Herpetosiphon gulosus: one gene and its partner. The protein of the gene in region 1 interacts with the protein of each later gene in a pairwise test. Links are inferred from orthologs where the notes say so. Each region holds a gene or a part of one and is shown on either strand. Other genes may lie near its edges. The genes, in order: rlmN and ftsZ.

Evidence for each region.
Region 2: the proteins of rlmN (region 1) and ftsZ interact in binary tests that used the Escherichia coli proteins (3 or more experiments, as listed by UniProt). The link is inferred for Herpetosiphon gulosus from one-to-one orthologs.

What each region holds. Positions count from the first base shown.
Region 1 is NZ_BAABRU010000026.1:808-16,635, forward strand. What follows is about bases 312-3,206. They hold rlmN (dual-specificity RNA methyltransferase RlmN), read left to right. Parts: upstream 312-1,160; coding sequence 1,161-2,252; downstream 2,253-3,206. Other genes in these bases: ABEB26_RS23190 (SAM-dependent methyltransferase), read left to right, coding at 2,427-3,206. Outside these bases: more of ABEB26_RS23190, read left to right, coding at 3,207-3,491; ABEB26_RS23195 (hypothetical protein), read left to right, coding at 3,836-4,840; ABEB26_RS23200 (FAD-dependent thymidylate synthase), read left to right, coding at 5,172-6,788; ABEB26_RS23205 (TIGR02587 family membrane protein), read left to right, coding at 6,798-7,625; ABEB26_RS23210 (hypothetical protein), read left to right, coding at 7,622-7,984; ABEB26_RS23215 (hypothetical protein), read right to left, coding at 7,985-8,746; ABEB26_RS23220 (cellulase family glycosylhydrolase), read left to right, coding at 8,911-10,899; ABEB26_RS23225 (GNAT family N-acetyltransferase), read left to right, coding at 11,121-11,528; ABEB26_RS23230 (ELWxxDGT repeat protein), read right to left, coding at 11,569-13,497; ABEB26_RS23235 (ELWxxDGT repeat protein), read right to left, coding at 13,678-15,585; phosphohistidine phosphatase SixA, read right to left, coding at 15,716-15,828.
Region 2 is NZ_BAABRU010000001.1:369,587-385,443, reverse strand. What follows is about bases 12,408-15,331. They hold ftsZ (cell division protein FtsZ), read right to left. Parts: upstream 14,493-15,331; coding sequence 13,323-14,492; downstream 12,408-13,322. Other genes in these bases: ftsA (cell division protein FtsA), read right to left, coding at 14,563-15,331; ABEB26_RS01645 (peptide ABC transporter substrate-binding protein), read right to left, coding at 12,408-12,985. Also shown: ABEB26_RS01690 (hypothetical protein), read right to left, coding at 1-1,103; ABEB26_RS01685 (segregation and condensation protein A), read right to left, coding at 1,392-2,150; ABEB26_RS01680 (Glu/Leu/Phe/Val family dehydrogenase), read right to left, coding at 2,356-3,606; ABEB26_RS01675 (2'-5' RNA ligase family protein), read right to left, coding at 3,646-4,605; ABEB26_RS01670 (peptide ABC transporter substrate-binding protein), read right to left, coding at 4,652-6,400; ABEB26_RS01665 (ABC transporter ATP-binding protein), read right to left, coding at 6,655-7,644; ABEB26_RS01660 (ABC transporter ATP-binding protein), read right to left, coding at 7,657-8,631; ABEB26_RS01655 (ABC transporter permease), read right to left, coding at 8,657-9,628; ABEB26_RS01650 (ABC transporter permease), read right to left, coding at 9,681-10,748; more of ABEB26_RS01645, read right to left, coding at 11,066-12,407; more of ftsA, read right to left, coding at 15,332-15,810. UniProt on the Escherichia coli protein: Essential cell division protein that forms a contractile ring structure (Z ring) at the future cell division site. The regulation of the ring assembly controls the timing and the location of cell division.

The DNA of each region.
Region 1 (15,828 bases):
ACAAAGCTGCCTTGACTTTACCCGCCATCAAAATCAAAGTCAAAAATAAACCAACCACAGTCAGCAAGATTGAGAAGGTGGTGAAATTGCCCAAAGCCATGGGCGTTCCCGCGCCGCGTTGTACAATCCCAGCATTATTTAACCCAATGAACAGAATGAACAAGCCAATCCCGACACTGATCGCCCGTTTTTGCGAAAGCGGAATCGCATGCATCACCGCTTGGCGAAATCCGGTTAGCACCAATAGCGTGATCAAAACGCCTTCGAGTACGATCACGCCCATGGCTGTTTGCCATGGTAGGCCCATGGTCAGAATTAATTGAAAGGCCACGACCGCGTTTAAGCCTAAGCCTGGAGCCAAGGCAAAAGGATAATTGGTAAATAAGCCCATCGCGATACACATCAAGGCCGAAACCAAACATGTGGCGGTGAGGGTTGCGTTGAATGGCGGCCCAGCTTCTGCCAATGGGCCGCTCGATAAAATCGAGGGATTCACAAAAATGATGTAGGCCATCACGAAAAAGGTGGTTACACCCGCCAGAATTTCAGTCCGAAGGTTGGTTCCACGTTCGGCAAAGCGAAAATAGCCTGCCAAACCAGCGTCAAGCCGCGAATTGCTGCGTGCCACAGGTCAACTCCTTTGAATCAAGCCAACAATGCACGCCCGGCAAATGCTGGCCATGCCCAAGAAAGCTCCATCCAGCAGGCTGCCGTAGGCTTCAAGATGGGGAAATATTGTTAAATTAGGCGTGGCGCTATTATACGATATGGAGTGGGGATCGGGGATCGGTTGTCGGGGGTCGGTAATAAAATCAGAAGTCAAAAGGCAAAAATCAAAATGGGGATTAGAACAAAGAAAATTAGGATGTGATGGCTATTGGCTTATAGAGTTTAACGCAGAGGCGCAGAGAACCAAAGGATGAAGGATGAATTATGAGGGATTAAATTCCAACAGGATGAGCATGTGAAGTGTGTGGCATAGAGCAATAATCAAACAAATCTGTGGAATCTGTGGCTAAAAACTTTAACCTTTGTGGATCAAAACCCGATCCCTGACAACTGATCCCTGAACCCTCGTTCCTTCGTGTCCTTCGTGGATCAACAACCGATCCCCACAATAAAGAAAGATGGTATCATGGGGCGTAACAAACGAGGAACCCATGAATATTTACGATCTTGATTTGAAGGGCTTGACCGCGCAATTGACCGAATTAGGCCAGCCAGCCTTTCGGGCGCGGCAAATTTATGCCCATTTATATAAAAAATTAGCCAACGATTTTGCCGCCATGACCGATTTGCCCGCCGCGTTGCGGGAGCAATTGGCAGCAAATTTACAACTTGGTAGCCTTGAGTTGGTGCGCGAACAAACTACTGACGATGGCTTAACCCGCAAGGTGCTTTGGCGCTGCCCAGGCAATGCAGTGATTGAAACCGTGCTGATGATCTACCCGCCGGATCGGGCGACGATTTGTGTTTCGACCCAAGCTGGTTGTGCCATGGGCTGCGTCTTTTGTGCAACTGGCAAATTAGGCTTGTTGCGCAATATCTCCAGTGGCGAGATTATGGAGCAGGTGCTCTATTTCGAGCGCTATCTGCGCAATGAAGGCTCTGCGATTGCCAAACGCCATGGCGGACCAGTGCCCGACCATATCACTAACTTGGTGTTTATGGGCATGGGCGAACCATTTGCCAATTACGAGCGTTGGTGGGCGGCGGTTGAACGGCTCAACGATAAGCAGGGCTTTAATCTTGGCGCTCGCAACATGACCGTTTCGACGGTGGGCTTGGTCAAAGGCATTCGCCAATTGGCCGATGAAGCCTTGCAGGTCAATTTGGCGGTTTCGTTGCACGCCCCCAACGATCAATTGCGTAGCGAACTTATGCCGGTCAATGATCGCTTTGATATTAGCGATTTGATGGAGGCAGTGCGTTATTACACCGATAAAACCCATCGGCGAGTTTCATTTGAATATGTGCTGCTTGATGATAAAAATGATACACCTGAACTAGCGGCCCAACTTGCCAGTTTGGTTAATGGCATGCTCTGCCATGTCAATTTGATCCCGTGGAATCCTGTGCCTGGAACGCCTTTGACGCGTTCGCATCGTGAGCGGGTCACGGCTTTTCAACGAGTTGTGCAAGCAGCAGGCATTTCGTGCACCGTGCGAGTGGAGCGCGGGGTTGAAATCGCTGCCGCCTGTGGCCAACTTGCCGCGATTCCATCGCCAACCAGCCCGATAAACCTGTATTAAAATCAGAATTCAGAAGGCAAAAATCAAAATAGTTAATCGATAAGCCGCTGTATTTCTGTATTTCAGAACAATTGGAATTAACTGTATCAAGGTATGTAGGTGAACTGGAACGGGCTGGATCAAGGAACTTTTGCCCTTTGCCTTTTGCCTTTTGCCTTTCTAGGGGACTTTTTTGTGCTTGAGACTTACCGTGTTTTGATTAGTGCTGCGCCCGAAATGCTTGAGGCAGCGATAGATGAAATTCGTTTTGGCGAGTATGGGGTGGCTGCGCAGCGGCTTTCGCCAGAAGTAGCCATGGTTGAGCTTGAACAGCCATTGGCTGAATGGCAAGCAGCCCTGAACAAACGCCCAGCGATCTTTGTGCGCCATATCGCGCCAGTTCACCGCGAATTGATGCTCGATGGTACACCGGATGATCTTGAACGCCTCACCCAAGTGGCCTTGAATCTTGCGCCACATTTGCCCGCCCGTAAACCGTTTGCGGTGCAAACTCGCTTGCTCGATGAACATGTCAAATTGACGCGCTTTGAAATTAACCAAGCTTTGGCCGAAGCAGTGTCGCAAGTCAGCGGGCTACCGTTGGATGTGCGCAATCCGCAGGGCGTGCTCTCGGTGGCCTTAAGTATGGATCGGGCTTATTTGGGCGTTTCGACGGTAGAATTTAATCGCTCGGCCTGGGCGGGGGGAGCACATCGCTTTGCCCGCGAACAAGGCCAATTAAGCCGCGCTGAATTTAAATTGCTCGAAGCCCAAGCGTTGTTCAATATCGAGTGGCCCGACCATGGCCAAGCCTTGGATTTAGGGGCAGCGCCTGGTGGTTGGACGCGTATTTTGCGGCGAGCAGGCTTACCAGTAGTTGCGATCGACCCAGCCGACTTACACCCCAGCTTGCGCTACGATCAAGGCGTGCGCCACTTACAAATCTTGGCTCAGCGCTTTTTGCCTACCCAAGAGCGTTTTACTGTGATTGTTAATGATATGCGGATCGATGCCCGTGATTCGGCATGGCTGATGGTTGATTCAGCCAATGCCTTGACCAATGATGGTTTAGCAGTGGTGACGCTCAAATTGCCGCATGAACATAGTGCCCAAATTGCCTATCACTCGCTGAGTATTTTGCGCACGGCCTATTGGGTGATTGGCGCACGTCAACTGTTTCACAATCGCTCCGAGGTTACCGCTGTGCTGCGCAAAAAGCACGAAAAACGCCCCAAACCTGAGCAATTACCAAGAGATTAATTACGATCCACGAAGGGCGAGGGGTCAGGATTCAGGGGCTAGGGGGCAGAGTTGAATTACCTAGCCCCTGAATCCTGACCCCTCACATCCCTCTGCGCCTCTGCGTTAAGATACTGAGCCACGAATTGCACGAATTCCACGAATGCTTGTTTTATTAGGACAATAGGGTGCATAGTTCACCATAATAATCCACCAAACAATTATTAGGGGTGTAGGGGATGAAAACCCCTGCGGTCTCCCGCCTTGAGGCGGGACGGAAGGGTGGAGAAAAGCATCTTGATTTAAGCCCATAAACGCCGAGAAGAGGTTTACGAATGCCTGATAATTCTCTTTATGATGCTAGCATGATTCAAATACCATCGAATCTTAACTCAATTCAGTTTCGCCGCGAACATGTGGGAATGTATTATGGTGGCAATGATGGCAAGGCAATTCAGCGCTTATTGGTTGAATATATCGATTTTCTCTTAAACCATCAGCATGCCCAACACATTCAATTAACTATTTTGCCAGAAGCTGGCTTTATTGTGCAAGATTTTGAGGCGACAATTGAATCCAGCGATTGTTGTGGTTTAACTGAAGATCAGGTATTCCACCTGTTTGGCGCTGCCCAACATTGCACGATCGATTTGTACAGGGCTGGTCAGCATTACCAGCTATCGTATAACGCTGAACTCGTAGTGCCACCAGTTCAGCAACTTGGTTCGAGTCAAACCAACTACCGAAGCATCTCTTTTGTTCCCCACCGCGCTATGTTCATAAATCGGACTAGCTCAATCCATCAACTACTAGGTTCGTTGCGCGGCTTGGCAACGCTGTTTCGAGGTTGTCGTATCGACGTTGTTGACACTATACAATCGACAACTAATCAGCTTTTTTACCCCAATGGCTTACGTGATTATCTCGATGAGTTAATTTATCAGGATCTGAGCCCACAGCCATATTTAGAGTTTGAAGGCGCTAATGAGCATGTTCAAATCAAGCTTGGTCTACGATTTAGCTATTTCAGTCGGATCGAGCAATGTTTGCTTCGCTACAGGCATGTGCCGTTTGAGCCGAGCTATCGACGTGGGGTGATCAAGGGTTTGGCCGCAGGATTAACAACCTATGCCCAAGCCCGTGGCCAAATTACTGCCAGCCAAATAATCGATCCACAGCACATTCGCGATTTTGGTTGCTTACTCGTTTTGGATCGGCTGCCAAAAACGCTTCAAGATGCAGGCGGCAGGCCCAGTGATCATTCATCAATTGAAACAACGATTCAACATACTATTCAACAACAACTGCCTGAAAAACTTGCAACATTATCCGATGCTGAAATTCATGCATTGGTTATGTGGTTGGCCTAATGCTGAGTCACGAAGATTTTTAGCCACGAATTGCACGAATTCCACGAATGCTTGTTTTATTAGGACAATAGGGTGCATAGTTCACCCTAATAATCCACCAAACAATTATTAGGGGTGCAGGGGATGAAAACCCCTGCGTCTCCCGCCTTGAGGCGGGACGGAAGGGTGGTGAATCAATGCTTGAAACACTTAAAATCTTCTAATGGTTACCTAAACCACATAAAAACCATCTGAATCTATGCACCCTAGTAGCCATCCTCGGAATCAACTGTTCCATCTCAGGATAAAATACCCAAGTTTGAAACAAATAATCGATTACTGGAGAAATTCAATGCACGACCCTTGGGGTGATACATTTACCGCTGAAGAACAGGCGATTCTTGCGCCGTTTGTCACCAACCTCGATCAGCCCATTTTTGGCTTGCGCAACTTACCTGAGGTGGTCAAAGGTGCGCTGTTTTCACGTTATAGCCGCAGCGACAAAAGCTTGCGCCGCATGTTGCTCGATGAATTTATTCAAGCGCCAGAGGCTGGTTTTCAGGCGATTGTTGGTCATGCCGCTGCTAACGGCAACGAGCAACTGGTAGCAACCAAACAGGCCGAGGCTTTTTACGAACGGGTATTGTTGGGTTATGGCGATGACTCGGTGGCCGAGTTGGGTGGGGCTCACGTTGCCTGCGAAGGCGTGAGCAACATCGTCGCCAAAGCGATTGAAGATAGCCGCTTGGGCCTCGATCCACTCGAAAAATCGACCCGCTATGTGCCATTCGATCGCCAAGTGGCGGGCAAATATCGCTATCATCGGGTGGCCGAAATTATGCAATCGCCCCATGCAGCCCATTATGAACAAACACTTGATCAGTTGTTCGATACCTATCGAAATTTGATCGAGCCTGTACAACGTTGGGTGCAAAGCGCCACACCGCGCGATGCCAAAACCAGCGAACGTGCCTATGCCAGTGCCACTCGTGCTAAAGCCCTTGATTTGCTGCGTGGTTTGCTGCCAATGGCAACCTTGACCAATGTTGGTTTATTTGGCAATGGTCGCGCTTTTGAATATTTGCTAACTAAATTAGCCAGTTCCGAGCATAGTGAAGTACGCAACGTTGGCGTTAATTTGCAACATGAGCTTGATCAGCTGATTCCTTCGTTTGTGAAACGGGCTAAAACCGAACGCGGCGCAGCCTATAGCCAGTATCTCGCGACAATGCGCCAAGCAGGAGCTGCCTTCCAGCCCGAAATTGCTGCTAGCAACGATCTACAAGCGGTAACCTTGGTTGAATATGATCCTGATGCTGAGGCCAAAGTGGTGGCGGCGATTCTTTATCCGCACAGCGACCAACCGTTGGAAACTCTGCAAGGCTGGGCACGAAATTTGCCAACTGAGCAGCGCAGCGCAATTATTCGGGCCTATGTGGGCGAACGTGGCTCGCGTTTCCATCGTCCAGGTCGCGCCTTCGAGGAAACCTACTATACCTTTGATTTCTTGGCCGATATCGGCGCTTATCGTGATTTGCAACGCCATCGGATTTTGACCCAAGAACGCCAGCGTTATAGCGTGGTGCATGGTTACACGCTTGCGCCTGAACTTGAGGCCGCCGGAGTTGCCGCTGCTTATTGCGCGGCCCTTGATCAAGCGGCAGCAGCAGTTCAAACGATCGAAGCTGATTTTCCGGCAGCCGCTCAATATTTGGTGCCGTTTGCCTACCGCATTCGTTGGCGCTTTCGCTTGAATTTGCGCGAAGCCTACCATTTGATCGAGCTACGCGCTGCGCCACAGGGCCATCCGAGTTATCGGGCAATCGCTCAACAAATGTATTTGGCCTTGCGAAAAATCCATCCAAGTTTGATTGAAGGCATGCAATTTGTCGATTTGGGTGAGCATGCCTTAGAACGTTTGGCTGCTGAACAACGCTTTGACCAAAAATTGGCCGAGCGTCAACAATAGGAACGAACTATGTGGCGGCGTGAATTTGATGATTTGCTTAATGGAATAGCTGGTGCGTTTTTGTTTGGCATTCCGTTGCTCTACACCATGGAAGTGTGGGATATTGGCAGCGATCTCACGCCGCTGCATATGCTGTTGTACCTTGGCTTAACCTATATTGCCTTGGTGGCGCTGAATCGCGCTACCGGTTTTCGGCGCAATTCCGACGAAACGTGGAGTCGTTCGTTGGCAGATAGCATCGAAGCCTTAGCACTGGGTGCGGTGGTCGCTTGCTTCAGTTTAATCATTTTGCGGCGGGTTACCTTTGATTTGGCCTATGATGTGATTCTGGGCAAAATTGTTTTGGAAACTATGCCCTGTGCGATTGGCGTTGGGATGGCCAATGGTTTGTTGCGCCGTGAGGATAACGATGAGCAGGAATCTGAGCAGCGTAGCTTTTGGCATGCGACCTTGGTTGATGCAGGTGGTACGATGCTTGGGGCAACCGTGGTTGGGCTTTCGATTGCTCCAACCGATGAGGTTGGCGTGATTGCCGCATCGTTGCCGCCATGGTGGTTATGGCTGATTATCGCAGCCTCATTGCTGATCTCGTATGTGATTGTGTTTCAGGCCGAGTTTGGTGATCATCAGCAGCGCAGGCGTGAACGCGGCTTATTTCAATCGCCGCTCAGTGAAACGATTGCCTCATACATTATCTCGCTGTTGTTTGCCTTAGTGACGCTGCGGGTTTTTAATCAGCTTGGGGCTGGTACATCGCTGCATCAAGTTATCGATTACACAATTGTTTTAGGCTTACCTGCTACGGTTGGCGGGGCAGCAGGGAGATTAGCCATATGAGTCGTGCAACCCACAGCACTGCCGAATGGATTTCGCTGGTTATCTCGATTGGGCTATTAAGTTGTTTGGTTGGCTTGATTGGCTGGCTTTGGGCGACCGAAGGTGATCAGCCTGCTCAATTTAGGCTTGAAATGGGCGAAGTGCGCCAAATCGAGCAACAATTTTATCTCGATGTAACCGTGCACAACGATGGTGATCGGGCGGCGGCGGCGGTCGAAATAATTGGCGCAGTCGATGAGCAAACAAGCAATGTCACGCTGGATTTGCTACCAGGCCATGCTGAGCAAACCGTTACCTTGATTTTCAACCGTGATCCCCAGCTAGCAAAAATTGCCGTTGTGGGCTATAGCGAGCCGTAATTATTTACATCCCTTAATGATAGAATCTGGCCTTAATTCGCGACAATAATACATTTCGCCTACCTCAAACCCTGCCCATGGAACTAAAAATTGGCTAGAATTGTCAATCTGTAAATTCGGGTCGGTTAATGCAATATCAAAACCTTGAGCACTTGGGGCAAATATTTCAAGGTAGTTAATGGCTAATGCAGGTGACATTTGCGGAAGTTGTGGGCGTTGCTGATTTGATGGTACAAAACTGACAGCAAATCCTTGTTCTAAATAGACGATATACCATGGATAATAGCTCAATTTTGTAGTTTCATCGTAAGCATGATTGAGCAGGATATGACTAGGTTGTCCATAGCGTGCTATAATTTTCTCCAAAGCTATTTCTTTTTCAAAATTAATAATAATCCGATTAATAAGATTGACTTTAATATCAATAAATTTTTGCGGTTTGGTATAATAGACTCCTGCATTAACTATTTCAGGCCAATCCTTCCAATTCCAAGATAATGCTCCTAAGCCTTGTTCATTGGTTGCTTGGACAATCTTCTGTGCAAATGACCAATCTTTGGTAATTATTTCCAATTCATTTGCATTGGTTCTGCCTGGCGTAATACCCTGCCAACAAGGCAATTCACAAGTGTTCTGACCCAAAATTGAATTTGTTGGAGTCCATTGCTCAGGCAATATTATTGGGTTTGAGGTTTCATTACTGCTACAAGCAGCTAATAAAATTATCAACAACCAGACTATTGCTAAGTTTCGATACCTCATAGCTTCTCCTCATAAGTAGTAGTATTCATAATAGCAAATTTAGTACATAGTGGGTATTGAACTTCTGCGGTTGTTTCAGCTTTTTATCAGCAGCAAAGCGAGGCAACCATGGTACACTACGCAACGTTGAGATGAACAATGGATTGTACAAGGGATAAACTGCAATGCACAAACGCTTGCTCCCTCTGGTGCTGGCGCTGGTGCTCGTCGTCACACCGTTTTTGCTAGCCAACCCCGCTACTCCCGCCGCTGCTGCCGAGATTCCATGGGGTGATAAAACAACGCCATTTGGCATGGTCGTGTCGCTGGGCAATCGCGTGCGCTCCGATGAAATGCCGACGATGATTCGCTTGATGCGTGAAGCTGGTGTTCAGTGGAACCGCGAAGAAATCTGGTGGGATCAGGTTCAGTTTGAGCCTAATGGTCCCTTTCGTTGGGATGGCGATAGTTCGCGTTTCTATAATTATGATCGGGCAATTCAGTTGCAAGCTGAGGCTGGCATCAACATTTTAGGCTTGCTCGATTATAATCCTGCTTGGTTCAAAGGCCGTAACCCGCACCCCGAAGAATGGCTCAGCGATTGGGGCGATTATGTGTATGCCACCGTTGCTCGCTATGGCCGCGATCGTGGGCAGATCAAATATTGGGAAGTTTGGAACGAGCCAAATTTAGTGCCATCGGGCTATGAGAGCGGCCTCTACAACGTTGACGATTTTGTGCGGGTACTGCAAACTGCTAGTGCCGCAATTCGGGCGGCTGATCCTGAGGCCAAAATTGTGCTAGGTGGTGTGGCCGATATTTGGAGCGAAATTCCCGAATTTGCCTATGATACTCCCGATTATCTCCAGCGTTTGTATGCACTCGATGCTTGGCCGATGTTTGATATTTTGGGCTTGCACCCTTATCGTCCTGATGCGCCCGAAGTGCCTGTGCTGCGCCGTGATCGCAGCCAAACCTACCGCGAACAGGCTGCCGAAATCGATGCGCTGCTCGCCCAATTTGGCAACAAGCCGATTTGGTATACCGAAGTTGGTTGGTCTACCGAAAGCGATGGGATTGTGAGCGAAGACGAGCAGGCGGCTTGGCTCCAACGCTTCTATCTGCTGGCCATGACCCATCCTGGGGTTGAAAAAATCTTCTGGTATGATTTTCGCAACGATACTGGCGACAACAGTAACTACACGCGTCCAATCAACGATCCATCTGAAAATCAATTTCATTTTGGCTTGTTGCGGCGTACCTATCCGTTAAATTTTGATGATCAGCGGATTCGTAAGCCGAGTTATAGTGCCTACTACCACCTGACCCACAATTTGGGTGGGCTGAGTTGGCAAGCTAATTATGCTTTGCCTTATGATGGTGGGCTTGGCTGGCAACATTGGACCAACGGCGATCGCTCGGTGGATATTTTGTGGTGGATACACGAAGCTCAATCGCCGCCCTACCTTGAAATTCACTGCGATTGTAGCCATGTGCAAGTTCGGGCTTACGATGGAAGCTTGTTGCGCGTGATCAACACCGAAACTGGCAATGTCAAAATCCAGCCTGATCAGCGGGGTATGCCAATTTGGGTTGAGTATGGTGGTTATAGCCGCACTGGCCGCACCTTTGATGAAACTCCACACTCGATTATTGGCGGTTTTCGTACTTACTGGGAGCAAAATGGCGGCTTGGCTCGCTTTGGTTTGCCCTTGACCGATGAATTGACCGAACCAGGCGCTGGCCGAATTCCAACGATTGTGCAATATTTTGAGCGCAACCGCTTCGAGTTATTTCCTAATAATCGACCTGAATTTCGGGTCCAACTTAGCCTGCTCGGTGTACGTTCGCTCGAACGCAATGGCGTAGATTGGCGCGGCCTGCCACCAGCCCAAAATCCGCCTGCCGAATGTAGCTATTTCGTCGAAACTGGCCATAGTTTGTGCTATCCCTTCAAGCAATATTGGGAACAAAACGGCGGGATTGCGATCTATGGATTTCCGTTGAGCGAGGCCTTTTGGGAATATGACCCAGTGCAGAACAAAGGCTTTTTGGTGCAATATTTCGAGCGCAATCGCTTCGAGCACCATCCTGAATTAGCTGGAACTGACTACGAAATTCAGCTTGGCCTGCTTGGCCGCCAACTGTACCAAAGTTGGGCGCAGTATCCCTAAGAACATAGAGCATAGAGCATAGAAGCTGAATACGAGGATACCAGAATCACGAAGGATATGAGGCATGTGGCTATGGGCTTTTGATTTCTTTCTCAAGAATTTCCATAGCCTATGGCCTTTGTGCTCGCTCCGTTAAATTCCTAACCCCATCCGTAGACCGATCTCCGAACCTCGATTATGCTCTATGTTCAATGCGCTATATTTTTAGTTGAAGGAATACTATGACAATTCACTACAAGCGCGATTTGGATGGTATTGATTGGGCGCAATTAAAAGCTGAGCTGGCTGGCGATGATTTTGATAATGGCCGCACGCCTGAGCAATATCAACGTTCATTTGCTGCAAGTTATAGTGTTTGCTTTGCACTTGACGGCCAGCGGATTATCGGCAAAGCCCGTGCTTTATCCGATGGCGTGTGCAATGGCTATATTGTCGATGTTTGGACGCATAGCGATTATCGTCGCCAAGGTATTGCTAGCCATTTGGTTAAGCAAATTCTAGCTGATTTGCAAGGCCAACACGTCTGTTTATTTACCGACGATATGCAAACGTTCTATCTGCAACTTGGCTTTGCCGAAGAAACCACAGGTATGTCGCAAGTGATCGGCCAATGGCTTCAGAACGCATAAAGCTGTGGCGCAATCGGAAAGACTGCGCCACGCCTTTGAGTTATGGCCGAATATCCTTGAGTAAACGTAGGCCTTGGGCATCGCTGACCCAAAGCTCCATGCCATGTTGCTGATCAGGCAAGCTAAAAAAGCTGCGTTGAGAATTACTAGCCGTATCTGATGGATAGAAGGTAAAACTAGATTGACTCAAGACCGAGCCTTGATAGTGCATCGCTTGATAATCGCTGGTGCTGCGGTACACCCGCACCCGATTGCTGAGCAATTCCCAGCCAATCAAGCCTTGACCAGTATCGGCAATTATTAGGTCGAGCGGGCTGAATTGGCTCAAGCTGGCATCTGCATTTAGTATCCACCAACCAGCCTGTTCAGTGCCTTGGTAGAGTTGGAGATAGAATGTATTATTGGCGCTTAGCAGGCGATAGGGACTCTTGCCAGCTAAATCAATTGCTTGGGCTTTTTGACCATTGGTGCGCCAGAGACTTGTACCAACACCTTGGCTCATCACCGTATAAAATACCTCGCCATTAACCTGAGTGAGTTGCGAGGCTGGGATTGGATTACGAATGCTGCCAGTAATCCAAGGGTAATTAGCCAGATTTTGTTGCTCGCCAGTGTGAATATTCAATTTCCAGATGCCAAATGTGCCTTCGTTGCTGGCCGCCACGATCAAATGTTGGGCATCTAGCGGCTCTAACTCAAAGACACTATGGATTTCACCAGCAAAATTGCTGATTTGGCGTGTGCCCGCCGCAGTTCCATCAGTCCACCAAACTTGTGCTCCGGCCTGAGCGTTTCTCGCTAAGAAGGCCATTCCACCTGCCATAGGTGTATATTCTGCCCAAAAATAGCTATAGCCAGTTTCAACATTCGAGTGGCCTGCACCTGGATTAATGTCGCGGAGCAAACGAGTCCCAGCTTCGGTGCCATCGCTATACCATGGCTCCATGCCGCTCAGCCCATCGTTGGCGAAAAAGAGCACGCCATCACCTAAAGCAACCAAGTTGGTCATATATGGATTGTAATCAGCTTGAATTGACTTAACGATTCGGGTATTGTTTGCGCTGCCATCGCTAAACCATAATTCATAGGCTGTCGTGTTGAATTGCACGAAAAAAACACCATGCTTTGCTGCTGCTAGTTGATGTGGCCAATTTGATTCAGCGCCAACTTCCAGATCTTTGACTAAGCGCGTGCCAGCCTCGGTGCCGTCGCTTGTCCACAACTCACGACCATGCACGCCATCGTCGGCGGTGAAAAAGAGCTGATCGCCAACCAAGGTTAATTCGAATGGCTCGCCACTTGCGCTATAGGGCAATTGGTGTAATTCTTTGCCGACTAAGCCTAATAACACTTTAAATTGATCGGGCTGGTTGGGATGCCACTCGAAACGGGCACGCTCAAAATGTTGGGTGAGCACGCTATCGCCATTGGCATTGGTTTCCATGGCTGGCTCGGTCAGCGGGTAGCCAAAAAGTTGCAACGAACGGCCAAAGCTATCAAGTTTGGGGTCGTTGAGGCCATGATTTTGCCAATAGCTCATAAAACCAAGGCCATTGGCTTGATTGCAGACGTTGTGCCCAGTCGTTTCGAACCATAAGCAGCCTGATTTTGCGCCTGCCTCACGTGGCAACATTGGACTATCGATATTGCGATAGCGCAATAGATCATCGCCCAACCGTCCTAGCAGCACATCGTAAGGAGCGGCAAACTCTGGGTGCAACTCAAAGCGAGCACGCTCAAATTGCTGGGTTAAAAAGGCTTTTTGGCTATCCTGATTATAGACATCTTGGGCGCTGCTCAGCGGATAGCCAAACACTTGCAAGCCGCCATTTTGCTGCCAATATTCGGCGAAGCGGCCTTCGATACAAAAGCCCGTTTGCTCGAAACATTGTTGTTCAGCGGCACTGCTGGCTTGAGGTAAGCCCAAACTTGCAACCATCAGCACGAATAAAATCCAGCGTTTCATCATTATTCCTCCACATTCTGATAGCTTGAGTATAGTGAGCCAGCTGGCGAATCACGATGAAACCTGGCTGGTAAACGACTTTGAATCTACTTATAAGCTGAACTCAAACTGAAAAGTTGCTGAGTATAAAACAACTCCACCTGTTGGTACAAGTGGAGTGTTGAAGTTTATTGGGCGAAGCATTTATGGGTGAATATCTTTGACCATCCGCAGGGTGCTGCCATCGTTATACCATAGCTCCGTGCCATACTGAAAACTAGGGATGGCGAAAAATCGATCATTGGCCGTATCAGGGAAGGATGTCTGCTTGCCCATCACTGAGCTACGATAGCGTAGTGCTTGATTTGGCCCATTACTGCTATAGAACCGTAATCCTCCAGCGATCGATTCCCAGCCCAGTAAGCCATTGTTCGAGGCCTGAATACGCAGCGGCAATGGCGTTAGTTGAGTCAACCCTTTACTTGAATCGAAATACCACCAGCCAGCCTGAATTCCGTGCGAACTTATCAGCTTCACATACAATTGATCGTTTGCAGCTAAGAGGTTTTCGGCTTTGTAGCCTTGTAAATTGGGTTGAATTGTTTGGCTTGCTTGACCATTCGTTTGCCATAAGGTGATTGTGCCATTTTGGGTTTTGCTAAGGTAATAAACCATGCCACCGGCTTGGGTTAGTTGTACGACTGGCGCTGGGTTGCGGGTTGTGGCAATTATCAGATAGCTGGCTAATAATTGTTGTTCGCCTGTAGCCAGCGTAATATTCCAAACGCCCATCGTTGTATTTTGATAGGATGTAGCAATCAGATGTTGCTCATCTAATGCTTCTAACTCAAGCATGCCCCCCGATTTATCCAAACGACTGACTTGGCGAGTATTGGCAATGCTGCCATCTGTCCACCAGATTTGGTTGCCAATTTGGATGTTTTGGGCAAAAAAGGCCATACCTCCCGCGATGGGGGCATAGTCAACCCAATAAGATCCATAATTGTTGTAAACTGCTGAATCTGCAAGGCCTGGGTTGATGTCACTCAGCAAATATGTACCAGTTTCAGTACCGTTGCTATACCATGGTTCTATGCCATGAACTGCATCATTCACCCAAAAGATACTCCCATTGCCCAATGTTTTGAGATTGTTGATCTTAGCGTTTGGGCCAAAGCTTTTGATTAAGCGCGTACCAGCCTCAGTGCCATCACTGAACCATAATTGATAATCCTTATCTTGCTTGTTGACGGCAAAAATAACGCCCTGATTGACAGCGGCTAATTCATAAATTCCACTCCATTCAGCGCCAACTTTCAGATCTTTGACCAAGCTAGTGCCAGCTTCAGTGCCATCGCTTTTCCATAATTCGCGGCCATGAACGCCATCATCGGCAGTAAAAAAGAGCGTGTTATTGACGAGGGTTAGTTCAGATAGGCTTGAGCTTTCGCCATAGACTAATTGTTGCGATTCTTTGCCGACTAAGCCAAGCAGCACTTTGAACTGATCGGACTGATTAGGATGCCATTCGAAACGAGCACGCTCAAAATGTTGGGTAAGCACGCTATCGCCATTGGCATTGGTTTCTATGGCTGGCTCAGTCAGCGGGTACCCAAATAATTGTAATGAACGGCCAAAAGCATCAAGTTTGGGGTCGTTCAAGCCATGATTTTGCCAATAGCTCATAAAACCAAGGCCATTAGCTTGATTACAGACATTGTGTCCAGTCGTTTCAAACCACAAACAGCCTGCTTTTGCACCTGCCTCACGTGGCAGCATGGCACTATCAATATTACGGTAGCGCAGCAGATCATCACCCAAACGCCCAAGCAACATGTCGTAGGGCGCGGCAAATTCAGGGTGCAACTCAAAGCGAGCACGCTCAAATTGTTGAGTCAGGAAATGCATCTGGCTATCCTGATTGTAGACAATTTCAATTGTGCTCAACGGATAACCGAAGACTTCCAAGCCACCATTTTGCCGCCAATACTCTAAAAAACGCCCGTCAGTACAAAAGCCTGTTTGCTCAAAACACTGTTGTTCGGCAGCGCTGCTTGCCTGAGGGAGCACCAAACTTACAACGATCAGAAATAATAGCATCCAACGTTTCATTGCCAGATCTCCTAGATAGATTCGACTACAGAGGGGAGTATAGCGATCGCTCTGAGGAAGCACGATGAAACGCCACTAGCATAAATCTTGTAATTAGCTTAAAAACTGAAATCAAGCTGAAAATCGGCTGTTAATGCTTAGCAGGTTTGGCTTGACGCGCCTCGGCGAGAGCAATCAGCACTTTTGGCGGTAATATCCAGCTCACTTGACCATGCTCGCCTTGCACTTCAACCCGACAAACTG
Region 2 (15,857 bases), on another replicon or contig:
GGGGTAGCCGCAACTGGAGTGATTTTGGCGGGGATCGTAGCGGTTGAGGGTGCAAGCAACGCTTCGGTTAGTGGAAAACCACTGGCGCTCAACCATAACACGAGCCAACCACCACGTTTACCAGTCGCATTCGGGCCACTATAAGTAGTAACTCGTAGTTCATGCTTTTGCTCATTAGGAAGCCAATGTTCGTTTTCAGCATTCAAGGTATAAGGTGGCGTATTGTCAATTCGATAGAGTTCTCCATCAAGCAAAAACTGAACGCTGCCCACTGTTTCAGGACTAGTATTAGCTCGAAGGTTAAAATTATCCACGCCTAATCTACTTAATTCCAAAGATGTTGGCCCATTCATCTGCTCAAAGCCCGCGATCGGCAAGTTAGTGGTAGCATCTAACAAACTGAGCGATAGCACGCCCATACCAGTTTGCAAGGGGGGAATTGCTATTGTTGGCTCGAATGTCTGGGTAGCGGTTAGGGTTATGGGAATTGGCCCACCAGCTGTATCAAGCCATTGGCGGGTTTGAATATTGAAACGAAAGCGGAACCCGCTTTCTGATTGAATATCAACCAGCGGATAATTCACTGCTGTAAGACTTAATTGACTGGTTATTTGGGGGGCAGTGAAGAAGAGCCTATGGTGGGAAAAGAATTCGTTGTTACGGGATACATACAGTTCTATTGATCCAGGTGTATCTGGGTATTGTCTACCTGCCGAGATGTTGATATAGATTAATCCATCCCGTAAGTAAGTTCGCCAACAATTAGCCGTTATAAATGTAGGGTCGCCATCTTCTGATTCGCAATCTTCGCCAGCAATAATGCCTGTGGGTAATACCGAGGTTGGCGGTGCTTCATAAGAGTTGGCTGACCGCGTTGGATTGAGAGTCGGCAGCGTTTGCATTGTTTGGATTATGGCACGATCATTGACTACTTCAGCAGTAATCGAAGCAACAAGGTTTTCCTTGGTAGGCATGAGTTGCTCAAACCCTGAGCTATGCTCAATGGTCGGTGAAATCGATTGAATTCCAGCAGAACCACAACTATTCAACAGGCTCAACAGCAAGCCGCATAGGATTGACTTCCAACACTGGTTGATCATCATCTCTTCCTCAGATACATTATGTTTGCTGTTAACCTAACGTGTGCAACCAACCCCAAGCAATGATAATTGACTGAAAATAGGCTTATAGTCAAGGGGCTAGGTTAATGATCCACGAAGCACACGAAGGTTGATACGGCTCTAGACTCTGGGCTAATGGCTATCGAAGTCCTTGAGCTACCACTTCATGTTCCGATAGCCATTAGCCATTAGACTTAACGCTCTGCGCCTCTGCGTTAAAACTGCCCAGCCAAGGTTTAGTTTATGTTCTATGCTCTATGTTCTATGCGCTTAATGTTCAGTCAGCCTTTCGCCGAAGCGCTCCCCGCGTGAGAGATTGATCAATTCAAACAAATCATCTTGCTCAACAGCAATGATTTCGCGCTTGACCAGCTCTAAAACCGTCCAAAGGGCGACAATCACTTCGCTACGGGTGGTCGCGAGGCTCAGCAAATCGTCGAAGGCCACATAGCGTTGGCGCTGCAAACGTTCGCCAATCAACTCGGCCATTTCGGCAATTGTAATAACTTTAGCTTTGGGGATAGCAATTGGTGGGGTTTCACGCTCGATCAGGCTCAAACGCCGCGATAAGGCATTAACTAAAGCACTTAATGTATGGGCTGCGATTTGGGGTGCTGGTAAATCGGGCTGTGGCGGCAGGGCAATCCGCTCCCACACCCGCAAGCCAGCGCTTTCCCATTCGCGCAACTGAGTTGCAGCTTGTTTAAATTGTTGATATTCGCGCAGGCGTTGGGCCAGTTGCTCAGCCACATCTTCCTCAGGTGGAGCGGGCGGTGGCTCACGACGAGGCAATAATGCCCGCGATTTAATCAACAATAATTGCGCTGCCAAGGCCAGAAAATCGGCTACCGTCAGCGGGTCGGGGTCGGGCATGGCTCGTACATGAGCCAAATATTGATCAGCGACCGCCGCCAACGAAATTGCCGTGATCGCCAATTCCTCACGCTCAATCAAGCGTAATAATAAATCCAAGGGGCCAGCAAATTCGGGCAATTGCAAATTATAAGGGTGATGGGTTGCTAAGGGCATAATTGTAAGGATGAGCGATGAGCGATGAAGGATGAATTCATCACATATCGCTCATTATAGAGAACAGCGAACAACGGGGTCAGGGTTCAGGGGCTAGGATTCAGTCAATCGACATCAGCAGATAACCACCGGTAGCTATGCCAATCTGTGGTCAAAACAAATCTTCAGGGTTCCAAACTGACCCCTGAACCCTAGCCCCCAACAACTACGGATAAATCCCACGCATGGCCATCGCCCGCACAACCCGATCAACTGCTAGCAAATAGGCCGCCGTGCGTAATGGCACAAAGCGTTCTTGGGCGACGGTAAAGACCTCGTTAAAGGCCCGTTCCATAGTCGTGGCTAATTCGCCATGAACTTCGCGTTCAGTCCAGAAAAACTCTTGCAAGCCCTGTACCCATTCGAAGTACGAAACCACAATCCCGCCTGCATTGGCCAAGATATCGGGCACAACCATAATTTGCTTGTTGGCCAGAATCGAATCGCCCGTTGGTGTAATTGGGCCATTGGCTAATTCGACCACAATTTTGGCCTGAATTCGGCCAGCATTAGCCCCGCTAATATCATTTTGGCCTGCTGCGAGCACCAAAATATCGCATGGCAATTCGAGCAATTCGTTATGGCTAATGGGCTTTGTGCCAGCCAAATTCGCTACGCCATCGGTATTAACCCGATGCTCAATCAAAGTATTAACGTCGATACCAGCATCAGTTTCAGCCACAACGCCAGTGTTATCATCGCTGGCGGCAATAACCCGACAGCCCATTTCAGCTAAGAATTGCAAGACCAAACGTCCAGTCGAGCCAGAGCCTTGCATGACCACCCGTGCTCCCGCCAAATCAAGGCCAATTTTGCTGGCTGCTTGGCGCACGGTATAGCACAAACCACGGGCAGTTCCTTGGCCATGGCCTTGCGAACCACCGACCTGAACTGGCTTGCCTGTTGCCACCGATGGCATCGTATAGCCATGATGCATCGAATAGGTATCCATAATCCAAGCCATGGTTTGCTCATTGGTGTTAAGGTCAGGCATGATCACATCGCGTTCAGCGCCAATCAGCGGGGTAATTTCGGTCACATAGCGCCGAATAATCCGCTCGAGTTCGCCGCTGGTCAATTCGCGATGATCACACACGATTGCGCCTTTAGCGCCGCCATACGGAATTTGCACAATCGCACAACTCCAGGTCATCCACATGGCTAAGGCTTGCATTTCATCGAGCGTGGCCGACGATTGTAAACGCAAGCCACCTAGGGCTGGGCCACGCGTAATATTATGATGGACACGATAGCCAGTTAAGGTGCGCACCCGCCCATTATCCAGCTTGACCGGAAAATGCACAATCAACTCACGCCGTGGCTCGCGGAGCATATCGCGAACTTCCGGTTCTAAGGCCAGTAATTCAGCAGCAATATCAAATTGGCGCTGGGCGGTTGCCATTGTGGTTTCAATCATCGTAAAACTCCTCGGCAGTGAGTGTAAAGCAACGCTGCTTTAGGCATAATCGTTAAGTGCATGTATCTTAACACACTCCGCATGGTTCGTGCTAGCGCACAAACGAAAACGCCGTACTTCGTGCCACATCCGGCCAAAACGTTCTTCAAACAATACCAATTCAGCCACATGCCAACGTTGTGGTTGCCATGTTTCAGCAACCCAGGTTTGGGCACTCTCTAAGCTGCTATATTGCAACAATTTGCCAATCGTTAGGGCTGGCCAAGGCTGACGTTGGATTGGGCGTGTTTGCGGCAAGCTCGCTTGAAGTTGTTCAACCAAGCCTTTGCCTTGGCTGGGCAGCAGCACCAAACGATGTTGGTTTGGCGCGATTTGCAAGTGCTCAAGTGTCAGATCAAAGCCCGACCATTGGCTTAGGGTTATTGCCACTTCTCGCTCAAAAGCATCACGATCGTTGGGATGGCTGCTTGGCACAAGCACAATATGCGGCGGCAAGCCATGGCGATAACTCGGATCATAGCGTAGGCGATAGTGATCAAGCATTGCAACCACCTCCGGCGGCGGCACAATTGCCAAACGAATTGGCCGATGCTTACGCTGATAGCGCGTGCGGTATTCAATAAAACGCCGAATTTGCTGGTTCATGGTGCGCAACGAACTTATACCAAAGCGTCCAAGCCAAGCCAAAAATCGATTGGATGAACCTGCCAAACGGTGCAAAAACTGCTTATACGCTACCCGCGTTCGCCGAATCAGCCGATGGCGTGGGCCAATCAAGGCCGAGCCAATCACCAAGAAAATAATCCCTTGAAGAATTGGCAGAATCACACCTAAGATGCCGATAAAAATCAAAAACCAGCCCAATATTGGTCGAACCCGTGGCCAGATACGCAAAAACCACCCCCAGAGAATTTGGCGTTCTTGGGGGCGGTAGCTACACCACACTAGGTTTAACAGCAGAATTCCAAGTAGTAAGCCCATAATGTCAGTTTGATCCACATTGATCGTCAGTAATCATCAGCGCAATTAAGCATAATCTGCACCGCTAGCGTTGCCAAGCACTCAGGTTCCAAGTAATTGGAGCCAATGGCTGCGGTTGCACACCCCGCACGTTCGGCGCAAGCAACACCGTCGTTTGGCGCGTAATCACAGGCAAGACTGGTAATTCGCGGGTGAAAATTTGCTGTTGTTCGCTATAAGCAGCTTTACGCACCGCTGGATCAAGCGAACTGGTGGCGGTACGAATCGCCCGATCAGCGGTATCCATACACCAACCAGTAAAATTGTCGCCGGAGTAGCCATTAATTTGATTAGGAATCGCAGCACAACTCCACAACACCGCGCCATCGGGATCAACGCTGCGCAGCCAGCCAAACAAGGCCAGCTCAAAGCGTCGCCCAAATAATGGCCCTTGTTGGCTATACAAATCAGTAGTCGATAAGGCTTCAACCTTGATATCAATCCCAATTGCCTGCATATCGCTGACAAATTGCTCGCTCAGGCGTTGGCGAATCGGGGTTTGGGCCGAAGTGGTTAATGTCAATTGGAAGGGCGTGCCATCAGGGCGTTCGCGCAAACCATCGCCATTGGTATCAAGATAATTCATTTGATCAAGCAATTGGCGTGAAAGTTCAGGATCAAAGCTATAACTGACCACCGTTGTTGGATCAAAGGCCCATGATTCAGCCGCCAACCAACTATGCAAAACCGCCTTGGGCGTGCCATACAGGGTTGTACTAATCGCCTCACGGTCGAAGCCATGAGCAATCGCTTGGCGCATCCGAATATCTTGCAAAGCTACAACCGCCAAATTCATGTCGATATGTTCCCAAATTGGGTTGGGTGCTTGGAGCAATTGCAAGGTTTTAGATTGCACATCAGTTTTCAGATCAAGCGCTAACTGCTCCAACGAGCCTTCAGTCCAAGCCACATCGACCCGCCCACTCAGCACATCGTCGCGCATCATGGCAATATCAGGGTATAAACGGGCAATAATTGTGCTGGGCAGTTGTTCCGATTGGCCTTCACGTCGCACAAATTCCAACTGCGTGCCTGCCGTCCAAGCCTTGAGCGTATATGCACCATAGCCAACTGGCGACTGGGCTAACCGATCACTAACCTGTTTGGCACTTGGCTGGCCTTCAAACAAATGTGCTGGCAGCGGAGTCCAGACCGTGATCAAATAATTTGGGTCGTCGCGTTCGGGCGGCAAATAAGCGCGGGTCGTATATTGATCAAGCGCCACATAATCGGCGGTTAAGTCGCTTTGAGTTGCCAATTGGGCAGTTGAGGCGCTGCCACGCAACAAATTATAAGCAAAAACTGAATCGGCAGCAGTCAATGGCTGACCATCTTCCCATTGCAGATTTTTATTCCAGCGATAGGTTACGGTCAACTGGCGCACGCTGGTAATGGTTTCAGTTTGCGTGGTGGTAATTACGCCATTCGCATCAAGATTAACCGTGGTTGTAATATATTGCACATCACCATTTTCGAATGATGGCACACGCTCCAAAACGCCAGTTGTGGTATAAGCCTCAGCAACCACAGTCAAAGGCGCAGGGTAAAGCAATTCAATCAATGGGGCTGCGCCACGAAAGGCATAACTGTAGGGATACAGATCAACCGGCTCCTCAGTTAAGCCCAACGTCCAAAGATTGGAAGTGGCAGGGTTGGTAGTTGGCAAGGGAGTTTGCACTTGGACAGTTGGCTGACCAACTGGAGCGCCACCTTCAACACTACAACCAATCAAGCTAAAACAAAGCAACAGCGCAAGGCTAAAACGCAATTTCATGAGCATCAATCCAAGGTCAACCATCGAGCAAGCAATCAACACCTTGCTGATCGTTGACGCTCTAATTTATTCAAACCGCAACGTTCGATCACTTTTAAGCAACAGGCAGTGTAGCGCAGCCCGCCACTTTTGTCGAATATTTGTAGGCCATATTTCAGGGATCACGGGGTTTCTCATCAGATCTTTAGCTAGTTAAACAACGAACCGAGGTAGCAAAGCCGCCTCGGTTCTGGTGTTATTGCCCAACAATGTGCTTAACCTTGAGCAAAGTGACAAGCGACAAAGTGGCCTGGCTCTTTTTCCTCAAAAGCTGGGTCATCGTGTTTACAAATATCTTGGGCCAGCCAGCAGCGTGGGTGGAAGCGGCAGCCACTTGGCGGATTAACTGGGCTGGGCACATCGCCTTCCAAGATAATCCGGTCGCGCTTGATGGTTGGATCGGGCAAGGGAATCGCCGACATCAAAGCTTTGGTATAGGGGTGCATTGGTTTGCGGAAGAGTTGATCGCGGGTTGAAAGCTCGACCATCCGCCCTAAATACATCACACCTACCCGATCGCTGATGTGTTCAACGACGCTCAAGTTGTGGGCAATAAACAAATACGTTAGGCCCAAATCTTTTTGCAAATCGTTCAACAAGTTGAGCACCTGAGCTTGGATCGACACGTCCAACGCTGAAACAGGTTCATCACAAACGATCAATTTAGGCTGCATCACCAAAGCGCGGGCAATCCCGATCCGTTGGCGTTGGCCACCAGAGAACTCGTGGGGGAAGCGGCGCATGTGGCCTGAATTAAGGCCTACGCGCTCCAACACTTGGGCAACTTGGTCAAGCCGCTCTTTGGGCGTACCAATATTATGAATTTTCAACCCTTCGGCAATACTTTGGCCCACTGGAATCCGTGGGTTGAGTGAGGCATAGGGGTCTTGAAACACAATCTGCATATCGCGGCGCAACGTTCGCATGCGGCCAGAGCTTGCTTTGAGCACATCTTGGCCCTCAAACACCACTTCGCCAGCCGAGGGTGGAATCAAGCGCAAGACCGTGCGGCCAGTAGTAGTTTTGCCACAGCCTGATTCGCCGACCAAGCCGAGCGTTTCACCCTTTTTGATGCTGAAACTTACGCCATCGAGCGCCTTAACTTGGGCGACCGTGCGGCGCAACAAACCACCCTTAATTGGAAAATATTTCTTGAGATTACGTACCTCAAGCAAATTCTCACTGGTACTGTTGGAAACAGTCATGTCAAACCTCTTCTAGTACAACCAGCAACGTACCAGTCGATCACCTTCGAGCTTGATCAACGGGGGTTCTTCTTGAGTACATTGATCCATGCGATGGGCACAGCGTGAAGCAAAACGACAACCTGCTGGCGGGTTCAACAAGCTCGGAACTTGACCAGGGATTGTTTCTAATTCATCGCGCACATTGCCCAAAACCGGAGTTGAAGCGATCAAGCCTTGGGTATAGGGGTGTTTAGGTGCTTCAAACAAGGCATGGACAGGCGCATATTCAACCGCCTTACCTGCATACATCACCATCACATTTTCGGCCATTTCGGCCACCACCCCTAAATCGTGGGTAATCAAAATAATTGCAGTATTAACCTTTTCGCGCAACTCGCGCATGAGATCCAAGATTTGGGCTTGAATCGTTACGTCAAGTGCAGTAGTTGGCTCATCGGCAATCAACAATTCGGGGTTACATGCCAAGGCCATGGCGATCATCACCCGTTGGGCCTGACCGCCAGAAATTTCGTGGGGAAACGAACGCATCCGACGCACGGGGTCGGGCAAACCAACTAGAGTAAGTAGCTCAATCGTGCGTTTATTGCCTTCCTCGCCCGAAAGCCCTTGGTGAATTTGCAAGGCCTCGATAATCTGTTCGCCGATCCGGAAAACAGGATTCAGACAGGTCGTTGGCTGTTGGAAAATCATTGAAATCCGATTGCCACGGATTTTGCGCATTTCTTCTTCACTCAGGTCGAGCAAATTCTCGCCATCGAACATGATCTCACCTTCGATGACTTTACCAGTTTTGCCCAACAAACGTAAGATCGACATGGACGTTACGCTTTTGCCACACCCCGATTCCCCGACGATGCCCAAGGTTTCGCCACGACGCACCTGAAAATCGAGGCCATCGACGGCATGGACAGTGCCTTCATCGGTGAAAAAGTAGGTTTTGACACCCTTGAGTTTCAACAAAACATCGGATTGAGCCACAAGCATGCCCCTATCTAGCAAGAATTACAGGTTAGCGTTTGGCGCGTGGGTCAAGAGCGTCGCGCAAGCCATCGCCAATGAAATTGAAGCACAATGAACAAATAAAGATTGCCAGCCCCGGGAAGAAGGCTTGCCACGTATATTTTTCCAAGACGGTTGTATTAACATCTTTGAGCATATTACCCCAAGATGCTGCGGGTAATTGCACCCCGAAGCCCAAGAAGCTTAGGGCAGCTTCGGTGATCATCACACCGCTCAAGGCCAATGATGCATTAACAATGTTGGGGGCTAAGGCATTTGGCACAAGGTGGCGGAACATAATCCGCAAGTTAGAAGCACCTAAAGCACGCGAAGCCGAAACATATTCTTGTTCGCGTAAGCTCAAAATTTGGCCGCGCATCAAGCGTGCGCCGCCAGTCCAACTAAAGAAGACCAGAATCATAATCAACACATTGATTGTGGGCTTCAAAATAGTCGAGATAATTAAGAGAATTGGCAGCAATGGCAAGGTATTGAGGAAGTCTACAAAGCGCATTGCAAAGGCATCGACCACCCCGCCAAAGTAGCCGCTCATCACGCCAACGACAATCCCAATCAATTCGCTGAGGAGGGTTACGGCAACGGCGATATACAGCGAAACCCGCCCAGCATACAGCAAACGGGTCAGCAAATCGCGGCCATTATAATCGGTTCCCAACCAAAAGGTTAGTTGCTCACCTTTTGGAGTGCGAATTTCGCCGCCAATCCCATTATAATAAAGATTCTTCTCAAGATTATAGGCAGTGCCTGGTGGTTGGTTTTTCTTAACAATCGCGCTATCGGTTTCACCGAATGGCATCAAGAAAGGACCAATGATCACTGCTGAAATCATCAAAAATAAAACGACGACACTTCCAACTGCAAAGCGGTGGCGCGTAAAGCGCTTAAGAATCTCAAGCCATGGGCGCTCATATTCTTCTTTTTTTGCCTCGCGAGCCTCGACTTGAGTTGTTGAAACAGCCATGGATTTTCCTTTCACAGTGTTGATAAGACCAATCGCAAACCGTCAGCCGCAGCTACTCAAGTCGGATTCGTGGGTCAACAATCGTATACAGAATATCAGCAAGCAAGGTGGCAAAGACCAACAAAATCGATGAGATCAGCAAGAAAGCCATTGCCAAAGGGTAATCTTTGAGGTTCAAAGCGCTAATAAAGGTAAAGCCCAGCGCTTTATAATTAAAGACTGTTTCGGTAAACAATGCGCCACCGAAAACCCCAGGAATCGCAAAAACGATAATCGTGATCAAGGGAATCAAGGCATTGCGGAAAGCATGCTTGTAGATCACAACCCGTTCTTTAACCCCTTTGGCTCGCGCCGTTCGCACATAATCTTGGCTCAACACTTCGAGCATACTAGCCCGCATAAAGCGGCTCCAGTTGGCCAAATTGAGCATTGAAAGCACGGTAACTGGCATAACAAGGTGCATCACGCGATCAAGGAACGAGCCAGCCACAACTGTACCGAGGATTGGTACCTCGTAGTTGCGCAAGGCCAAAATATCGCCAGCAGGGAAGTAGAACCAGCCATTACGCTTGAACCACAGCGATACCGCAATAATCAACAAACCAAACCAGAAGGCTGGCAGCGATAAGCCAATAAAGCTAAATGTGGTCAGCACATAATCAAAGAATGAATATTGGCGAACTGCCGAGAAGACCCCCAACGGAATCCCCAACACCAACGAAATCAAGGTTGAGGAAATCATCAGCCAAAGCGTATCGGGGAGTTTATCGCCAATAATGTCCAAGACTGGCGTATTGCGTTGGAACTTCCACGATGTGCCCCAATCCCAGCGCAAAATCCCTTTGCGATCGCCTTTATATTCTTCAAGGCCAATTTTATCCATCCAGGTATCGCCAGCTAACCAAGTTGGATACCACAAGTACCAAGGCTTATCAGCCCCAAGCAATTTTGCTTGGCGTTTGATATCCTCTTCACTCGGACGGCTTTTGGGATCTGTGTTTTGGCGCAACTCATCAAGTGGACCACCAGGAGCCAACGCAAACAGCGAGTAGATCACTGCTGATGAGAACAGGAGAACGAGCATCGCTTGAAACAAGCGCCGAATGAGATATACGGTCATGCGGTACCTCTACACATGCTTGAAATGGTTAATACCAAGATAAACGGTTGTTAACTATTACACTCTACTTTAGTCAATTACGTTCAAAAAAAGAGCAATCAATTTTAAAGCTGGAAAACTGGCCTATTGTACCATTTATCTCGCATTACAAAAAAACCACACAAGCATGACAATCACTGTCTGGTGGTTACGACATCCTGAGTGACAACATTGTCTTGATTTAACTGCATGGTGCTCGCGAAAGGTTGTAGGAAAAGAGAGGGAACAACTACGGAGCCACGTGCAAGCACGCAGCTCCGTAGTGGGGAGCTTACCGATTACTCAGTAACATCCCAGGTTTCGATGTTCCAGAAGTCAACTTGGCTGGTTGGGTTCAAGTCCAAGCCGCTAACCTTGACGTTGTAAGCACCAACATTGACGCGTTGGTACAATGGGAAGGTTGGCAATTCGGCATTGAAGACCTTTTGAGCTTCGATGACCAAAGGAATCCGCTTGGCGCGGTCGGTTTCTGATTGCGAGGCCAACGCTGGCTTGTCGTAAGCTTCGTTACACCAGCCGGTGTTGTTTTGGCCACCGTAGCTGTTTTCAGCGGTTGGTACTTGCTCACAGAGGTACAGAGCGGTCGAAGGCTCTGGGCCACTGACCCAAGCGTACAAGCCTAAGTCGAAGCGGCGGCCTGACAAGATACCTTCTTCGCCGTTCTTGAACAAGACATCGGTTGCTGGCACGAAGTTCAATTGAACATCGATACCGACAGCTTTCAAGTCTTCTTGGATCAACTGGGCGACTGAAGCACGGGTTTGGTTGTTTTCGGTGGTGAAGAATTGAACCGTGAGCTTGGTACCATCTTTTTCAAGAATACCATCAGCGCCAGCAGTCCAACCAGCTTCGGCCAAGAGAGCCTTAGCTTTTTCAACATCGTATTCGTAAGCTTCCAAGCCTTCGCCGTTTGGTGGATAAGCCCAGTGGTCGGCTGGCAAGAAGGTGTTCATCACAACGGTCTTGCCGAACAAGACGTTATCGATGATTTGCTTGCGGTTGACAGCGTAAGCCACAGCTTGGCGCAACTTGACATCAGCGAATACTGATGGTTGACCGTCGTTGCGCTCGACACCGAAGTCCATGTGTTCCCACACGGTTGCTGGAACATATTGGCCCTTGAGCACGCCAGCAGCTTCGAGTTCGTCGAGCTTAGGAGCGTTAGCCAAGGTCAAACCAATTGAACCAACTACGTCGATTTCGCCACTTTCCAATTGTTGCAAGACTTGATCTTCGCTGGTCAGATACTTGAAGGTAACATTACCAACGAGAGGGAAACCTTTTTTCCAGTAGGTTTCGTTTGCAACCAACTTGGTGCTTTCTTGTGGGGTGTTTTCGGCAATTTTGTATGGGCCGTAAGCCAATGGCTTGCTAGCGTAGTCGCTACCACCAATGGTTGCTGGGTCTTGGCTTTCCAAAACGTGCTTTGGTTCAGGCCCAAAGGTGTTCAAGAAGTAGGTTGCATCGGTATAACCAGGTGCAGCGTACCATACCAAGGTTTTGTCGTCTTTGGCTTCGTATTTTTCGGTGCGGTCAAGCACGAAGCGGCTAGCGTTCTTGATGCCTGGATCTTGGTACAATTCAGCAGCAAACACGAAGTCGGCAGCGGTGATGGCGGTGCCATCTTCCCAAGTCATACCATCAATCAAGGTCCAAGTTACAACAACTTGTTCCAATTCAACAGCTTCGGTCAAGCTAGCGGTATCGGTGATCAACTCATCGTCGATCACGATGTTACCAGCATAGCTGCTATCAACTGAGATGGTTTGGGTCACTGCATCGCCATCTTCGAAGCTTGGCAATTTGGTGAAACAAACTGGTTGATATTCGTAGCTCAAGGTGGTGAAACAAGCTGGTTGAATCGCTGACAACACTTGAGTCGTGGCGCTTGATTGTGATTCAATGCCGAACAAGGTGTCTGGCGATTGGGTCATACCGATGATGATGGTTTTATCCATATCAGGAGCGGTACCAGTTTGTGGTTCGGCGGTTGCTTCAGCAACGGTTGGTTCGGCGGTTGCTTCAGCAGTCGTTGGTTCAGCGGTTGCTGCTGATGAAGTATCTGTAGTTGCAGTTGCTGGGGCAGTCGTTGCTGGGGCTGTGGTTGGGGTTGTTTCGCCACCACAAGCAGCAAGGATCGGAACAACAAGGACCAACATGAGCGCAAAGCTCATCAATTGGCGCTTTGATCGAAGCATTCTTGCCTCCTAAATCAAACAATTGAAAGGACGATTTCTAAATCGAACATTCCTATATCAGAGGGATATAGGGCCAACAGGGTGTCTCGTTGGTGACGCGACCACCTCCTTCCAATGTGGTTTTTGGGGATAGTATAAGTAGCACAGATGCAATCTGTATTCAGAGCATCATTATAACCATTAAAAAGCTGGTGTCAAAATTTGTAGTACTTTTTGCCTAATCTTTGGGCAGTTTGCCCAACGACCTAGCTAACTATCTAAAAATATTCACGCTCAATTTGGGCAATTTGCTCGCCCCAAGGGGGTAGTACCACTCCCTCGGAGCGAGCCAAAAACCTTACTTGCGGCGTTCGCGGTTGCGCAAGAATGGCGGAATATCTAAATCGTCGTTGCTACCAAAGGAGGTTGGAGGTGTGGGCCGTTGTGGTTGTTGCGGTTGGGGTGCTGGCCGCACTGGTTGCTGAGTTGGTTGTTGGTAGCTGGTTGGTTGGCTCGTCGGTTGGCTTTGCGCCGATGGATATGAACGTGAGCGATTGTTGCCTTGGGGCCGCGCTTGATCAAAACCCGTGGCAATAATCGTGATTTTAACTTCATCAGCTGGCAAATTAGGGTCAATGCGTGCCCCGAAGATGATGTTGGCATCAGGATCAGCCGCCTTGGAAATAATCTCAGCAGCTTCGTTGACTTCCAACAAGCCCAAATCTTCGCCACCAGTGACGTTGAACAGCACGCCTTTCGCACCATCGATCGAGATTTCAAGCAATGGTGATGAAATTGCCATATTCGCAGCATCGATCATGCGATTATCGCCAATCCCATGGCCAATTGCCATCAAAGCCGTGCCCTGTTGCGACATAATCGTTTTTACGTCGGCAAAGTCGAGGTTAATCAAACCACGGCTGGTAATCAAATCGGAGATCCCTTGAATACCTTGGCGCAACACATCATCAGCCATGCGAAAGGCTTCGTTCATTTTGGTGTTTTTAGAAGCGATTTGCAGCAAACGATCGTTAGGAACAACGATCAAGGCATCAACGCTTGGTTTGAGTTGGTCAATCCCCGATTCGGCAACTTTGCGGCGATGGTTACCTTCAAACAAGAAGGGGCGGGTTACCACACCAACCGTCAAGGCACCAATTTCTTGGGCAATCGAGGCAATCACGGGCGAAGCACCTGTGCCTGTGCCACCACCCATGCCAGCAGTGATGAAAACCATATCCGAGCCACGCAACACATCGTGCAGCTCATCGTGGGTTTCTTCGGCGGCTTTTTGTCCAATCACGGGATTACCGCCTGAGCCAAGTCCACGCGTCAGTTTATCGCCAATCCGCACGCGAATCGTGGCTGGTGAGTGGATCAAGGCTTGAGCATCGGTGTTGACAGTGATAAATTCGACCCCTTGCAGGCCCGATTCGACCATGCGATCAACCGCATTCGAGCCGCCGCCACCAACCCCAATCACCTTGATTTGGGCGAAATTTTCAATTAAGTTGCTATTGAAATCCATGTTAAGTTTGCCTCCAGATCAGCACCAAAGCCCAGCAATGGCGTAGATCGACTGTAGCCACGATGCTTGTTTACGGTAAAAATTCCCGTAACCACATTTTGAAGCGGTCGTAGGTTTGTTTCCAGTTGGTCGTTGCTGGTTGGCTCGCAGCATGGCCGCCAACGCTGCCCATTCCATGACGCAAGCCCCAACGGACAAGCCCCACAGCCGTGGCATAGGGTGGTGCATCTATTGCTTCAGCTAATCCAGTCAAATTCGTTGGAATACCAATGCGCACTGGCATCCCTAAAAGTTGGCGTGCCATCTCATCTAAGCCAGGCAATTGAGCCGAGCCACCTGTCAGGACAATCCCCGCAGGCAACAGGCCTTCATAGCCAGAACGACGGATTTCATTGCCAATCATGTCGATCAGTTGTTCGGCTCGCGCTTGCAGAATTTCATTCAATTCAACCCGCGAGACTTGTTGATGTTCGCCGGGCGAGAAGCCATCAGTATCGATCAGATCATCATCAGGGTCATGGCTGTCGATATCGGTTACTTTGCCATAGCGCAATTTGAGATATTCGGCGGTGTTATGTGGTGTATGCAGCACATAAACCAAATCGTTGGTAAAATGTGCTCCGCCAATCGGCAACACCACGGTGTGCCAAATCCCACCACCAATAAAAATCGCAATGTCGGTTGTGCCGCCACCAATATCAACGAGCACAACCCCACGGCTTTTATCTTCTTCGCTCAGCACCGCCTCGCCCGAAGCCAAGGGTTGCAGCACCAGGTCGTCAATGCCGACCCCAGCTCGTTCAACACTCTTGATTAAATTTTGAATCGCCATCACTTCGCCAGTGACAATATGGGTTTCAACTTCAAGCCGATAGCCTGCCATACCCACTGGATCGCGAATGCCCTCATGGCCATCAACGATATAGGCCCGTGGAATCACATGGATCACTTCGCGTTGGGTTGGGATAGCAATCGCTTGAGCGGCTTCGACAGCGCGGGCAACGTCTGTGCGCGAAATTTCATGATCAGGTCGTGAGATGGCGACCACCCCACGACTATTAACTGAGGAAATATGGCGGCCTGCAATCCCGACAAAGGCAGTGCCAATGCGATAGCCCGAAAGCCGCTCGGCCTTTTCAACCGAAGTCGCAATCGCGCTAACCGCCTCGTCGATATTCACCACGACCCCACGGTCGAGACCTTTGGAAGGCGTAAGGCCAACCCCTAAAATATTCACTTTGCCTGTATCGTGAACTTCAGCAACCAAAGTACATATTTTGGTTGTACCGACATCAATACCGACAATGGTGCGATTCATGGAAAACCCCTTGTGTTAGGCTAAAATGTTGCCTGTCAAGCAGGGTT